3 linked regions of the Adhaeribacter arboris genome follow. The protein of the gene in region 1 interacts with the protein of each later gene in a pairwise test. Links are inferred from orthologs where the notes say so. Each region holds a gene or a part of one and is shown in the gene's direction. Other genes may lie near its edges.

Region 1 (4,391 bases):
TACCGCTAAGTCGTTTACCAAAATGGTTTTTACAAAACGGTTTTCCTCGGGCACTACCACGGCGTATGATTTAGTATAATCCAATGGCTTGCCATTGCCCATCGCGTATTTAATACCGCCCAGTAAATGATGTAAGAATAAAGGATCACTGTAACTTTCGGGAGTATGGCCACAGCCGGTATAAAAAGCTCGACCGCCATCGAACTCGTGGTACCAAATAATTGGGTGATTGGCGCCATTAGTACCACCTTCGTAAGAATTTTCGTCGAGTGAAGCCAACACTTTAATTCCCGGGTAAAAAGAACGGTAATTATACCACTCGTCGGTTCGTTCCCACTTATCGGGCAAACCGGTAGTAGCTAGGTGGGTTTTATCGGTTACTTCTACAATGGCTTTGCGCTCACCTGGCTGCAGCGGATGACTGGAAAAATGGGCGCCCATTAATTTATCGTACCAGGGCCATTCGTATTCAGTATCTGCGGCGGAGTGGATACCCAAATAACCACCACCCGCCTGAATATAGCGCTCGAAAGCGGCTTGTTGTTCAGGGTTGAGTACGTTTCCGGTAGTACAGTTAAAAATTACGGCTTGATACTGTTTTAAACTATCATCGGTGAAATAAGCGGCGTTACGGGTGGTATCAACCCGCCAGTTATTTTCTATTCCCATTTTATAAATAGCCTTGTTGGCGTATGGGATAGAAGTATGCTTCCAACCCATAGTTTTTGAAAACACTAAAACACGGGCTGGTTGTTTAAGCTGACTTGCCGTTTGCTTTTTACCGTTTAAACAGGAATACAATCCTAAGCTTACAAGCAATACACTAAGTAAGCCAAGCCAATGCCGGCGGATAGTTGTAAAATTGATCATGCTGATAAATGCTGTTCCAGATGAAATTTTGAAATTCTTAAATGTACTATTTTTTAAGGAATTTTAGCTAGTACTTTTATTCAAATAAAACCACGAAAAAAGAATGACCTGAATTATTGCAGTTAAATTATTTCAATTACAACTTACCCTTAAAATACCAGTACTAAAGCCAATAACTAATTACATTTTACTAACTCCACATGAAAATTCTAACAGCCGCTCAGACGCGTGCGGCCGATGCTTTTACGGTGAAGCAGGAAAATATTCCTTCCCTTACTTTAATGGAGCGGGCAGCACGCGCATTTGTCGGCTGGTTCGAAAATAAATTTTCAGCCAGTCCGGCTCAGCCAATTTTAATTTTTTGTGGACCTGGTAATAATGGTGGGGATGGCTTAGCCATTGCGCGGCTTTTGTACCAACATAATTATTTAGTGCGGGTTTATATTTTACCCACTACTAACTCGTATGCCCCTGATTTTACCGCTAATCTGGAACGTTTATCCGAAGAAATTAAAAAAATGTATTTGCATCAGCTAGCTGATCTACCAAATTCTCTAGATAATGCTATTGTAGTGGATGCACTTTTTGGTACAGGTCTCAACCGCCCGCTTACCGGTTTCATTGCCGAGCTTATTGAGCAAATAAATAAGAGTTCCGCCACTGTAATAGCGGTAGATATACCTTCCGGATTATTTACCGATGCTCCTAATGCAGCGACAGACAGAATTATACAAGCTGATTATACTTTGTCATTTGAGTTACCGAAACTGGCTTTTCTTTTACCTGCTAATGCGCCTTATGTAGGTGAATGGGCCATAGCACCAATTGGCTTAAACGCCAACTTTATTGCAGAAACAGAGTCATCTTATTTTTTTATTTCTCCGGATGTGCCAGTTGCTATTTTAAAACCTCGTCCGAAGTATGCGCATAAAGGCACGTTTGGTCACGCTTTGCTTATTAGTGGGAGTTACGGTAAAATGGGGGCTACCGTATTATCGGCGCGAGCTTGTTTGCGGAGCGGCGTAGGCTTACTTACCGTGCATTGCCCAGCAGTTGGCTATACTATTTTACAAACGGCAGTACCAGAAGCCATGACCTTAACCGATACAGAAAATAATTTTATTTCCCAATTACCAGATTTAAGTACTTATACTGCTATTGGCATTGGACCGGGCTTAGGTAAAAACCCAGCCACTCGCCAAATGGTAAAACAATTATTAGCTACTGCCCGTGTGCCACTCGTAATAGATGCTGATGCCTTAAATATAATGGCTGAAGATGAGAGTTTGAAAAACGCTTTACTTCCCGATAGCATTTTAACCCCGCATCCTAAAGAATTTGAACGCTTAGCCGGTTCAGCCGAAAACGATTATCACCGCTTAGAATTATTGAAAGAATTTTGTCAGAAACATACGTGTTATGTAGTTTTAAAAGGAGCACATACTTGCATTGGTACTCCGGCGGGCACCTGTTATTTTAATAGCACTGGTAATCCGGGGATGGCTACTGGTGGCACCGGCGATGTATTAACCGGCATTATTACCGCTTTAGTGGCGCAACAATATTCTGCTTTGGATGCTTGTATTTTAGGAGTTTACCTCCACGGCTTAGCCGGTGATTTAGCTAAGATTGAAAATGGCGAACAAGCTTTATTAGCATCAGATATTATCCAATACTTGGGCAAATCGTTTTTAAAAGGCTCTTACTTAGATTGACATTCCGTATTTATTCTTCCTGAACCTAGCCATTAGATGGCGATAGTTGCGGCCAGATAAACGAGTAAAAACTGCAGCAACATCATACCATCCGCCAAAATCAGGAAATAATAATCGTTGCGTTTCTCGTGGCTGAACCATACCACCATTGCTGCTATCGCTGCTGATAATTCTAAGTTGAATAGCATGAGTCCGCTTTCTGTAAACCAGGTAAGTTCCGCAAAAATTAATAAGAGAACTAAAGAAAGAATTTTGGTGAACCGCACTCCAACTAAACCCGGAAAGGTAAGCGTACGGGCAAGCCGGTCTTTTTCAAAATCGCGAATATCGAATAACAAGGTAAGAGCAAACAAAAAGAAAAAACGCCGCAGCAACAGTAAAACATTTTCTGTAGATAAAATCGATATGTTCCCAGCTAGTAAAGGTAATATAACTGTTACGCAACTCCAGACATAAGCCACTAGAAACACTTTTACTAAAGGCACATTTCGTAGCGGCATGTACATTCCGTTTTTCTGCGGAATAATTCTGGAAGAGTATAAAATTGAAATAGCTACTAAGTGGGCTATAAACCAAATGTGATGCGTTTGTCCGTGCCGGGCAAATAAGTACAAGGAGCTTAAACCAGCAATGCTCATACAAAATAATAGAATTGGCCGGTTTCGGGTCAACCAATTCTTTCGCTCAGAAATGAGTACGTTCTGGTTAAATTTATATGGTAGCAAGCCATCTAAATTATAAATAAAAAAAGTAGCTAAAAATGCCAATTCCGCTAACCATAACCTTACCGGAAGTTGTAACAACAAGTACGTTTGCCACACTAATCCGAAAGCGCATGCCGCAATGAAAGTATTACTGAACAAAATACAACGCCCTACGTCCCGGAAAAAAGATTGCATTCGCAGTTTTATAAAAGTAAAAATTAGCTAAAAATAAGGGGAATTGACGATTTTAAGATTGACTCGTTTTCTGCACGTAAGTATTACTGAAATAATGGATGATGCGCTAAGCAAACTTATTTGTTTTTAAAGGTGCAAAAATAAAAACCGGTTATTCTGAAGAACAACCGGTTTTACGTAAAATACTGTGTATTTCTAATTTTGGTAAAAAATATAAGCACATCAAGTATAAACTCTAATCTAACTTTTAAGCTTATAGCTTTTATAACTATCCCTTCACAAATTATCTTTCGGTAAGCTCCGGTTTATTCCGGAAGGTTGTATTGTATAATTCAATGCTTTTATTAATAATTTCGTAGGCTTGCTCTCTTCCTAAAAATTGCTCTACCACAACTTCTTTGTTTTCCAGTTTTTTGTAATCTTCAAAAAAGCGACGAATTTCTAGCAGGGTATGAGGTGGTAATTCCGAAATATCATTTATGTGGTTTACCGACATATCATTTTTAGCTACCGCAATGACTTTATCATCTTCTTCGTTGTTATCAATCATTTGCATTACCCCAATTACTTTTGCTTCAATAATGCACATCGGGTGTACATCAATGGAACAAATTACCAGGATATCCAGAGGGTCACTATCGTCGCAATAAGTTTGCGGAATAAAACCATAGTTTGCCGGGTAATGAACCGAGGAAAACAATACACGGTCCAGTTTCAACAGACCGCTTTCTTTATCGAGTTCGTATTTAGCTTTCGAGCCTTTCGGAATCTCGATAATTCCGGTAACTACTGCTGGCGCGTTTTCGCCATACTTTACACTATGCCAGGGGTTATTTTTTCTTGTCATTTATAATCTTCTTTTAAATAGTAAATTTTCGTACAAAATTTCGTAAAAGTACGACTTATC
Region 2 (4,526 bases), 1.5 Mb from region 1 along the record:
TGTTATAGTACCAGTACCATTTCTTACTGGATAGCGCGAGCCGTTATTAAAGTGCCGTATATTTCCTTAGTAAATTTAATTGCTGGTAAAGCAGTAGTAAAAGAGCTTATTCAAGCCGAATTGACCAGTAGAAACATTATTGCGGAACTAAAAAAAATAACGGAAGACGACGCTTTTATTCACCAGCAAAAGAAAGATTACCAAGCTATTCGTACTTTATTAGGCGAAGCCAAATCGGCGACTAAAGCCGCTCAACTAATGGTGAAATACTTGACATTAAACACTAGATATTAAACATTAGATTCTCGATTTTAGACTAAAGCATTGATAAGAACATTTTATAGTGAAAACAAAAGCGGCTCCTAAGTATTCAGGAGCCGCTTTTGTTTGATAATAATTTTTATAAAATTACTTTGATCTAATATTCAACATCCAATATCTAAAATCTAACACTAAGCTACCTTTAATTGCTTTAAAGACGATTTTTCGAACTGCTGACGGGCATATTCTAAATCAATAATCAAGTCAGAAGTACCTTGTTGCGAAGGAAGTTCAAACATGGCTTCCGTCATGATACCTTCACAGATGGAACGCAAACCACGGGCACCCAATTTGTACTCCGCCGCTTTGTCTACAATATAATCTAAGGCTTCTTCAGCAAAGGAAAGATTAATGTTTTCCATTTCGAACAAGCGCTTATATTGTTTAATAATGGAGTTTTTAGGCTCAGTTAGAATTAAACGCAAAGTAGATTTATCCAGCGGATTAAGATGGGTTAAAACGGGTAAACGGCCAATGAGTTCCGGAATAAGGCCAAAAGTTTTTAAGTCTTGGGCAGAGATATACCGTAAGTAATTATCTGTGTTTTCGGCATTATCCGCTGCCGATTTCGAAAAGCCAATTGGTTTGGCATTCATCCGGTTTTTAATGAGCCGGTCAATTCCCACAAAAGCGCCGCCGCAGATAAACAGAATATTCTCGGTATTCACCGATATCATTTTTTGTTCCGGATGTTTCCGACCACCTTGCGGGGGAACATTTACCGAAGTACCTTCCAGTAATTTCAATAAAGCTTGCTGTACACCTTCGCCGCTCACATCGCGGGTAATAGAAGGATTATCACTTTTACGGGCAATCTTATCAATTTCATCAATGTATACAATTCCACGTTCGGCTGCTTCTACGTTGTAATCTGCGGCTTGCAATAACCGGGTTAAAATACTTTCTACGTCTTCCCCCACATAGCCCGCTTCGGTTAATACGGTAGCATCGGCAATACAGAAAGGAACTTGTAAAATGCCGGCTAACATACGAGCCAGAAAAGTTTTTCCGGTACCTGTTTCGCCCACCATAATAATGTTTGATTTCTCAATCACCACATCATCGGTCTTAATAGTTTGCATTAACCGTTTATAATGATTGTAAACTGCCACCGACATTACTTTCTTCGCCTCATCCTGCCCCACAACAAATTGGTCTAAATACTCCTTCATTTCTTTTGGTTTAACCAAATTAAATTTGGGAGATCGACTGCTCGAACGAATTTTATTTTCTTCGTTCAAAATTTGCTGCGCCTGGCCGATACACCTCTCGCAGATATGAGCATTAATGCCCGAAATCATTATAGATACTTCTTTTTTTGTTTTTCCGCAGAAAGAGCACGTTACATCGGCCATATAATTATTAGTAGTAAAAGGTATTTTTAATGTAATCTATTACAAAGGTACTAAATAGAATTTTTACGGTTAAATATTTTTATTCACACATTCTTAACATTTAAAATATTGTATGTTAGATATTTAGCTGAAAGTAGTAAGCTAAAAACCTTTTTTTGAATTTTTTTAAGTTTGGGTCTTTTAAGTTTATATTTAAAAAGTAAAAAAACTTGTTTAAATGCTATTATTTTTTCTGAACCTAACCAATTAATTTGTACGTTGTTAGGGTAAGAGTAGTTTATGGCCACATTTCGACTTAAAAGTATTACCCGGGAGCATATTTTACAGGCGATAAACCACATAGATCGTCAACATCTTAATTTAAGAGCTTCTACGGTATACGATGTTATTTACAAAGGAAAACGCTACCCGCCCCGGGAATTGCTGCGGATGGCGCACCAAGTGGCAAGTGGTACGGCAGCAGAATGGGTAACTTCGGCCGGTGTAGCGGCTAATACCTATTTAGAAAAATTAGGTTTTTCGGTGGTAAACAAGCGGCCCTTATTTTTACTGCCGCCGGACGACGATAAAGTTATTACAGACTTAGCTGCTCCCGCCGAAATTGCCTTGGCTCTTAGTAATCCGGTACCTTCTTCGGAATTAGCCGCCGAACCAGCAGTTGTTTACACTCCCAAGAAAGTAGAATCATATTCTTTGGCGCAAGCATTAAAGGAAATTTTTCTGGAAGAACATCAACTATTGAGTTTACTAACTGCCTTGCGCCGTAAAAAGAATATCATTTTGCAAGGGCCACCAGGTTCCGGAAAATCATTTTTGGCTAAACGTTTGGCCTTTTTAGAACAGGAGAACAAAGACCAGAATCGGATAGAAACGGTTCAATTTCATACTAATTATGCCTACGATGATTTTATTCAGGGTTACCGGCCGGATAGCGAAGGTAAATTTAAACTGACGAATGGGGTATTTTTTAACTTTTGCCGGCGGGCTTTAGCTGATACTGAAAATTCTTATTACTTCATTATTGAAGAAATTAACCGCGGTAATGTAGGTAGTATTTTTGGCGAAATGTTGTTTCTGCTAGAGGCGGATAAACGCGGACCAGCGTTTGCTACTTCTCTTACTTATGGGCAATCCGAAAACGAGAAATTTTATATTCCGGGAAATGTATTTGTAATTGGTACGATGAATACCGCCGATCGGTCTTTAACTTTATTAGATTATGCGTTAAGGCGGCGTTTTGCTTTTTTAAAGATGGAACCCCAGCTAGGCGAGCGCTTTCGGGAACATCTTTTAAGTAAGAATTTAGCTTTGGGTTTAATAAATCATATTATAGAGAGTATTAATAAATTAAATCAGGTAATTAGTGATGATCCGGCACTCGGGCCAGGTTTTCGGATTGGGCATAGTTATTTTAGCAATCCACCCGTTGCAGCTGGCATAGATTGGTTTAAAGGCATTATCGAAAATGAAATTACACCCTTGCTCGAAGAATACTGGTTTGATAATCCGAAACAAGTAACAACGCAACTTCAAAAACTGCAAGTTAGGTAAGTTATGGTTATTCCCATTCAAAATATTTATTACCTGCTCAGTTACGCTTGGGATAAGACGCATTTATTATTGAAACCGCAGTTGGTTGGAAGCGAAATTAGCGACAATTTAACAAATTTGTTGACAGACATGCTCCTGCCGGAAGTACAGCTTTTAGTCGCTCAAGGTTTAGCTACCGATTACATAACTCAAACGCGCTCAGTTAAAGGAATTAAAGGCAAGTTGTTATTAACCGAAACCTTCAGACAAGATTCGAAACTCACATCAGGTCGAACAATATGTGCCATAGAAGAGCTTAGTTCGGACATTTTGCCTAATCAAATTATAAAAAGTACGTTTGTACAGCTACAACAAACGAATGATTTAGCACCTGTTTTTCACAAACAAATAAAAGACCTTTTACCAGCCTTCGCTTCAATAAGAGCATTTTCGCCTGCTATTCCAAAGAGAGAACTTATATTACCCCGTTTTCAAACAGCTCGTTATCAATTTGTCCTGCATTGCTGCGCTTTTATTCGGCAAAACTTATTGCCGGTAAATGGAGGACAGGAATACACTTTTAAAGCTTTTTTAACCAATAAAAAGCAGATGGCGACAATTTTCGAAGCTTTTGTTCGGAATTTTTATCGGCGAGAGCAAAATATTTTTCAGGTAAAATCAGAGAGAATAGACTGGCAAGGACCAAAAGCTACAAAGGAAGCGCAAGATTTTCTGCCTGCTATGTTTACCGATATTTCGTTACAATCGGAGGAGCGTAAAATAATTATTGATACCAAATATTATAAAAAAGCCTTTTTACCTCATCATCAAAAAGAAAAGCTGCATTCTAAACATTTATATCAATTGTTTGCCTATTTGCAAAACTCACTAGTGAGGCACCCGGAACAGATTATAGAAGGAATATTGCTTTACCCAGCCGTAAACAAAGAATTAAATCTTGAATATACTTTAAGTGGTAAAAAGGTAAGGATTTGTACCATCAACTTAAACCAGCCTTGGCTTACTATTAAACAAGATTTATTAGAGTTACTTGCTTAGTAAAGTTACTTTGTTTAGCATCTTAGCTTTGTTAAAGTTGTACTTTGTTCTTTCGTAAATAGGTGCTAAATGAAAATTTTGATCACAAAAAAGCTTACCCCACTATTTAAGTTAAGGTAAGCCTTTCTAAAAATTAGTGTCCGAAATAACTTAAACGGTCGGACGAATTAAAACTTCGTCGATTAAGCCGTATTCTTTGGCTTCGTCGGCGCGCATCCAATAGTCTCGGTCAGAGTTATCGTGTACTTCCTGGTAGCTTTT
Region 3 (4,540 bases), 1.4 Mb from region 1 along the record:
TAATACCCGGGATAAATTTTACCGCTTAGCATCAGCCTACCTGGCAAGCAACAATACCGCTAAAGCGAAAGAAGTAATGGATTATTGCTTTAAAGTAATGCCGGATAAATCTATTCCGTATGATTATTATACGCCGCAGTTTATTGAGCCCTTAAACAAAGTAGGCGAGAAACAAAAGGCTTTAGACATTATGAATAAATTGGAACAACGCACCACCAAAGCCTTAGCTTATTATTCCGAACAAGGAAGTTTGTTCGACCGCGAAATGCAAACCAATTTTATTACTCTTCAACAACTTATTTTTGCGGCTCGGGCACTGGGGTTAAATGACCGCGCCGGTAAAATGGAACAAACTTTTATGCGGTATTATGGGGGTAATCAATAAAGCTTACCGTACCAAATAAGTTGCTTAAACAGCAAAGCCGGTCTATTCACCGGCTTTGCTGTTTAAGCGTAAAATAAATAACAGGGCAAAATTGTTTTCTTAATAAGAACAGCAAAATAGTAAACGGAAGACAAGTAAGAAGGCTGTGGTACAACACTGCTAAATTTACAACTTGCTTTACTCCAAGTAGTTCTTACAATAGAACTTATTTCTTCTGGAAGAGCAATTACTTTTTCTGCTACTAACTTTAATTATTTATTACTTTTAACCAGATAAAATTAAAGAAAAAGTGTCGGTACATCCTTTATTCAACTTCCGGCAAAGATTAATAAAACCTAAATACGATTTACTTATCGGATATATATTAGGGTGGTTTTGTATTGGATTAAGTGCTTGTTCACCGCAGCTACTATCTAAACAATCTGGGCTCCATTTTTATTTTGGCCCTAATTCTGGCTTGCACTATGATTTACAAACAGAAGCCGATAGCCTGCGGATTTTTTTAAAAATAACGGATAAAACTACAATTGGTAATCTGCAAAAACCGGGTAGTGCTCTTCCGTACTTTCTTAGCCGGGATTACAGTCGTACTACCATTTATTTGCGCGATTCGGTTTTTGCCGTTAATAAAAAAATAAAGGAATTACCCGATAAGGCAGCTATGCTAACTTTTGTTTTGCCAGTTAGTAAAATCACCTTTCCTTCGGTGCTGGTGGTACAAATTCCCCAACTATCTGCTACGCAGGAAGAAATGCTTTTAGATATTCCGCTAAGTAGTGCGGCTAAAAGTCATTCGGTTATTTTGTTGGATTCAACCGGCCAATTTCCTTTATTTGGCTCGTATATTAACAACAGGCAAAGTTTTAAAATTTTATCCGCCGAGAATGATACCATAGTAACGGCCCGGCGATTTCCATTATCCTTTACACCCGCTATTCCGCCGATGTCGCGCAAAACAACAGCGCCCTCTCCTACTCTTAAGGTTCAGAATAAACTAACCTTTTCCATAAACAACTTTATTCAACTCCCAGAACCGGGAATTTACTTATTAGAAAGCAGCACCAGCCGCCAATCTTTATTGGTGGAAGAAGAAAATTTTCCGGCTTTAACCTCCGCGGCGGAGTTAATTGAACCTTTAATTTACCTGACGAGCTCCGTTGAACGTAAGAATTTATATGATTCGGATCAGCCAAAATTAGCAGTAGACGCTTTTTGGCTAAGTATTGCCCGGCAAGATAAAAATTTGGGGAAAAGTTTAATCCGGGAATATTACGGGCGAGTAGAAAAAGCGAATCGTTATTTTTCATCGCACAAAGCCGGTTGGCTCACCGATCGGGGAATGATTTACTTGGTTTTTGGCTCACCTGATTTTCTTAACCGAACCTGGGACCGGGAAGAATGGATATACCGAAGGAATAATGGTCCGAGCGGAGAAGTAAAATTTATTTTCATTAAAAAACCCAATACCTTTACTCAAAACTATTACGAACTGGTGCGCGATGCGGCCTACGAATTTGTCTGGTATAATCAAGTAGATCAATGGAGAAAAGGAAATATCGGGATTCCAGCCCCCGACCCCGGACTTTCCGGAAGGAGAAATCGGAGAAGATAGAAATGATTTTTGGCCTTCGGCCAATTCTGGAGGCATTACACGCGGGGAAAGTGCTCGAACGAATTTTCCTGCAAAAAGGCCAGCGAAATAGTGTTACTACCGATATTACCGAATTAGCGCAGCAAGCCAATGTGCCCATTGCTACCGTTCCGGTAGAAAAACTGGATACCCTTACCCGTAAAAACCACCAGGGGGCAGTGGCTTTTTTATCGGCGATTACTTATATGCCTTTGGATAATATTGTGGTCAATATTTATGAACGAGGTAAAACCCCGCTCCTGCTTATTTTAGACCGTATTACCGACGTGCGTAATTTTGGTTCTATCGCCCGTAACGCCGAATGCATGGGCGTGGATGCTATTATCATCCCGAGCCGGGGAGCCGCTCAGATCAATGGTGATGCTTTAAAAACATCGGCAGGAGCTTTAAATATTATTCCGGTTTGCCGGGAGCCAAATTTAAAGGATACGTTAAACTATTTGCAGCAATCGGGCATGCAAATAGTAGCCTGTACCGAAAAAGCCGAACACAGCCTGACGGAAAACATTGACTTTACCGGACCCACTGCTATTATCATGGGCAGCGAAGAAGACGGAATTTCGCCGGAGTATTTAAAAAAAGCCGATGTGCGCTTAAAAATTCCAATGGCTGGTCAGATTGGCTCCTTAAATGTTTCGGTTGCTAGTGGTATTGTTTTATTTGAGGTATTGCGGCAAAGATTAGCCGTGGAAAAATCTTCGTGATAAATTATGGAATAAAGTTTTTCTTTGGCAGTCTAATGATCATTTAAGAGGATCTTATTAACTATTCTTCAACCTGAAACACTTGTAAACTATTCCCTTCGTTCTAAAAATAAAAAAGCGTGGGCAACAAATGGTTGCCCACGCTTTTTTTAAAAATATGGCTTAAGCATTAATACCCGAAAAGCTCTTTCAAGGTAAGTTGTTTTACTTTTCCGTATTTGCTTAATTCCTTAAAGTTCAATTTGTCTTTCGAGCCAATTACCAAAACTACCTGGTTCTGGCCTTTTACAAACTGCTGCTGAAATTTCTTCATATCCTCAAAAGTCATGGCATTTACGTTTTGGTAAACATCTTGCCGGATGTCGTAATCAATACCTAATCGTTTAGCCCTCTCGTAATCAAATAAAATATCGGATTTGGTAATTCGCTCAGTAGCAATACTGTTCCGGATGCTTTCTTTGGCATTGGCAAAATTAGCTTCGGCCTGCGGCATGTCGTTCAGTAAGGTTTGCATACCTTCCATGGCTTCCGGCAACTTATCCGATTGAGTTCCAATGTAGGATAAAATGTAATTTGCCCGATCTTTTCGGTTAGCGTTGGCATATCGTGAACTGGCGGAATAAGCCAAAGCCTTTGACTCCCGTAATTCCTGGAAAACAATCGACCCCATGTTGCCGCCAAAATACTCGTTGTATAAAGTAATGGTAGGCACTTGCTTCGCATCAAAATTAAAAGATTTAGTCATAAAAATCAGTTCCGCTTGTACCATGTTGTAGTCGGTCCAATACACTTGCCGATCGGTTATATCGCGTTCCTGAAATACTTTTAAGGGTGGCACTGGCTTCAGAGTAGCTGGAACAATATGGTTGGTGTTAAGCACGGTGGTCAAACTTTCGGCCGGACGCGGTCCGTAATACAAGACGTGGTGCTCGTAAGTAGGAATAGTTTTTATTAAATCAACTAGCTCCTGCGGCGTAACTTTTTTAAGCTGGCTCTCTGGTAAAATATTCGTGAAAGGATTTTTAGGTCCATACTTGGCGTAGTTAACCATTGCCACGCTGTGAATAGTATTTTTATTCCGCTTGGCATCCGCCCGTTCTTTTACTATTCCGGCTATAAGATCCGATAAAGCTTGTTTATCCGGTTTAGGATTTTGCAAGACACTTTCGAACAAGGTTAATCCTTTCTCAAAATTGGCATCCAGTCCGGATAAGCTTACATAAACCTGCTCCTGCGAAGTAAAAACATCAAAAGAACAACCTAACTTATAAAATTCTTTCTGCAAACCCTCGGCGCTGTATTGCGCGTTACCTAAGTATTTCAGGTAATTAACGGCCAGCCCTAACTTTGGATTATTATTGGTACCCGTTTCCAGAATATAATAAAGGCTAAATAAGCCATTCTCTTTGTTACGGGTGTAATACAAAGGAATATTTTGTTTTAATTTTACCTCATTAATATCTTTTTTATAATCCACAAAAACGGGTTGTAGCTCCGAGGTTTTGCCGGCCATTACCTCTTTATAAAAAGGCGATTGAGCTTCGCGGTTTACCGAAACAGGCGTAATGGAAGGTTTCTCTACTTTCTGCAGGTTCGGGTCTTGGCCGATACGCTTATATACCACCACGTAATTGTTACCGTAGAATTTGTTAGCCACCTGTATTACATCTTCCTTGGTAATACCGGCAAACTCGTTATCGCGTTGAATGTAATCTTTCCAGTCCTGGTGGGCAATATAAGCGCTCACAAACGCATCCGCCCGGGCTTCATTACTTTCGTATGATTTCATTAAGGCCATTT

The links.
Region 2: the proteins of AHMF7605_RS15290 (region 1) and AHMF7605_RS08920 interact in binary tests that used the Escherichia coli proteins (3 or more experiments, as listed by UniProt). The link is inferred for Adhaeribacter arboris from one-to-one orthologs.
Region 3: the proteins of AHMF7605_RS15290 (region 1) and rlmB interact in binary tests that used the Escherichia coli proteins (3 or more experiments, as listed by UniProt). The link is inferred for Adhaeribacter arboris from one-to-one orthologs.

What each region holds. Positions count from the first base shown.
Region 1 is NZ_PYFT01000001.1:3,679,736-3,684,126, forward strand. Bases 477-3,327 are described here. They hold AHMF7605_RS15290 (NAD(P)H-hydrate dehydratase), read left to right. Parts: upstream 477-1,070; coding sequence 1,071-2,585; downstream 2,586-3,327. Other genes in these bases: AHMF7605_RS15285 (ThuA domain-containing protein), read right to left, coding at 477-870; AHMF7605_RS15295 (UbiA prenyltransferase family protein), read right to left, coding at 2,618-3,327. In the rest of the region: more of AHMF7605_RS15285, read right to left, coding at 1-476; more of AHMF7605_RS15295, read right to left, coding at 3,328-3,484; AHMF7605_RS15300 (inorganic diphosphatase), read right to left, coding at 3,768-4,331. UniProt on the Escherichia coli protein: Bifunctional enzyme that catalyzes the epimerization of the S- and R-forms of NAD(P)HX and the dehydration of the S-form of NAD(P)HX at the expense of ADP, which is converted to AMP.
Region 2 is NZ_PYFT01000001.1:2,187,932-2,192,457, reverse strand. The notes cover bases 1,106-4,091. They hold AHMF7605_RS08920 (AAA family ATPase), read left to right. Parts: upstream 1,106-1,955; coding sequence 1,956-3,227; downstream 3,228-4,091. Other genes in these bases: AHMF7605_RS08915 (5-methylcytosine restriction system specificity protein McrC), read left to right, coding at 3,231-4,091; clpX (ATP-dependent Clp protease ATP-binding subunit ClpX), read right to left, coding at 1,106-1,676. In the rest of the region: lpxB (lipid-A-disaccharide synthase), read left to right, coding at 1-294; more of clpX, read right to left, coding at 453-1,105; more of AHMF7605_RS08915, read left to right, coding at 4,092-4,265; AHMF7605_RS08910 (ClpP family protease), read right to left, coding at 4,416-4,526. UniProt on the Escherichia coli protein: Recognizes N4- and C5-methylcytosine (and 5-hydroxy-methylcytosines) produced by a broad range of DNA methylases and appears to act against 5-methylcytosine preceded by a purine residue. Binds to DNA containing methylated cytosines; also binds to GTP.
Region 3 is NZ_PYFT01000001.1:2,241,151-2,245,690, forward strand. What follows is about bases 833-3,832. They hold rlmB (23S rRNA (guanosine(2251)-2'-O)-methyltransferase RlmB), read left to right. Parts: upstream 833-1,924; coding sequence 1,925-2,740; downstream 2,741-3,832. Other genes in these bases: AHMF7605_RS09125 (GWxTD domain-containing protein), read left to right, coding at 843-1,997; AHMF7605_RS09135 (M16 family metallopeptidase), read right to left, coding at 2,910-3,832. In the rest of the region: AHMF7605_RS09120 (protein O-mannosyl-transferase family), read left to right, coding at 1-385; more of AHMF7605_RS09135, read right to left, coding at 3,833-4,540. UniProt on the Escherichia coli protein: Specifically methylates the ribose of guanosine 2251 in 23S rRNA.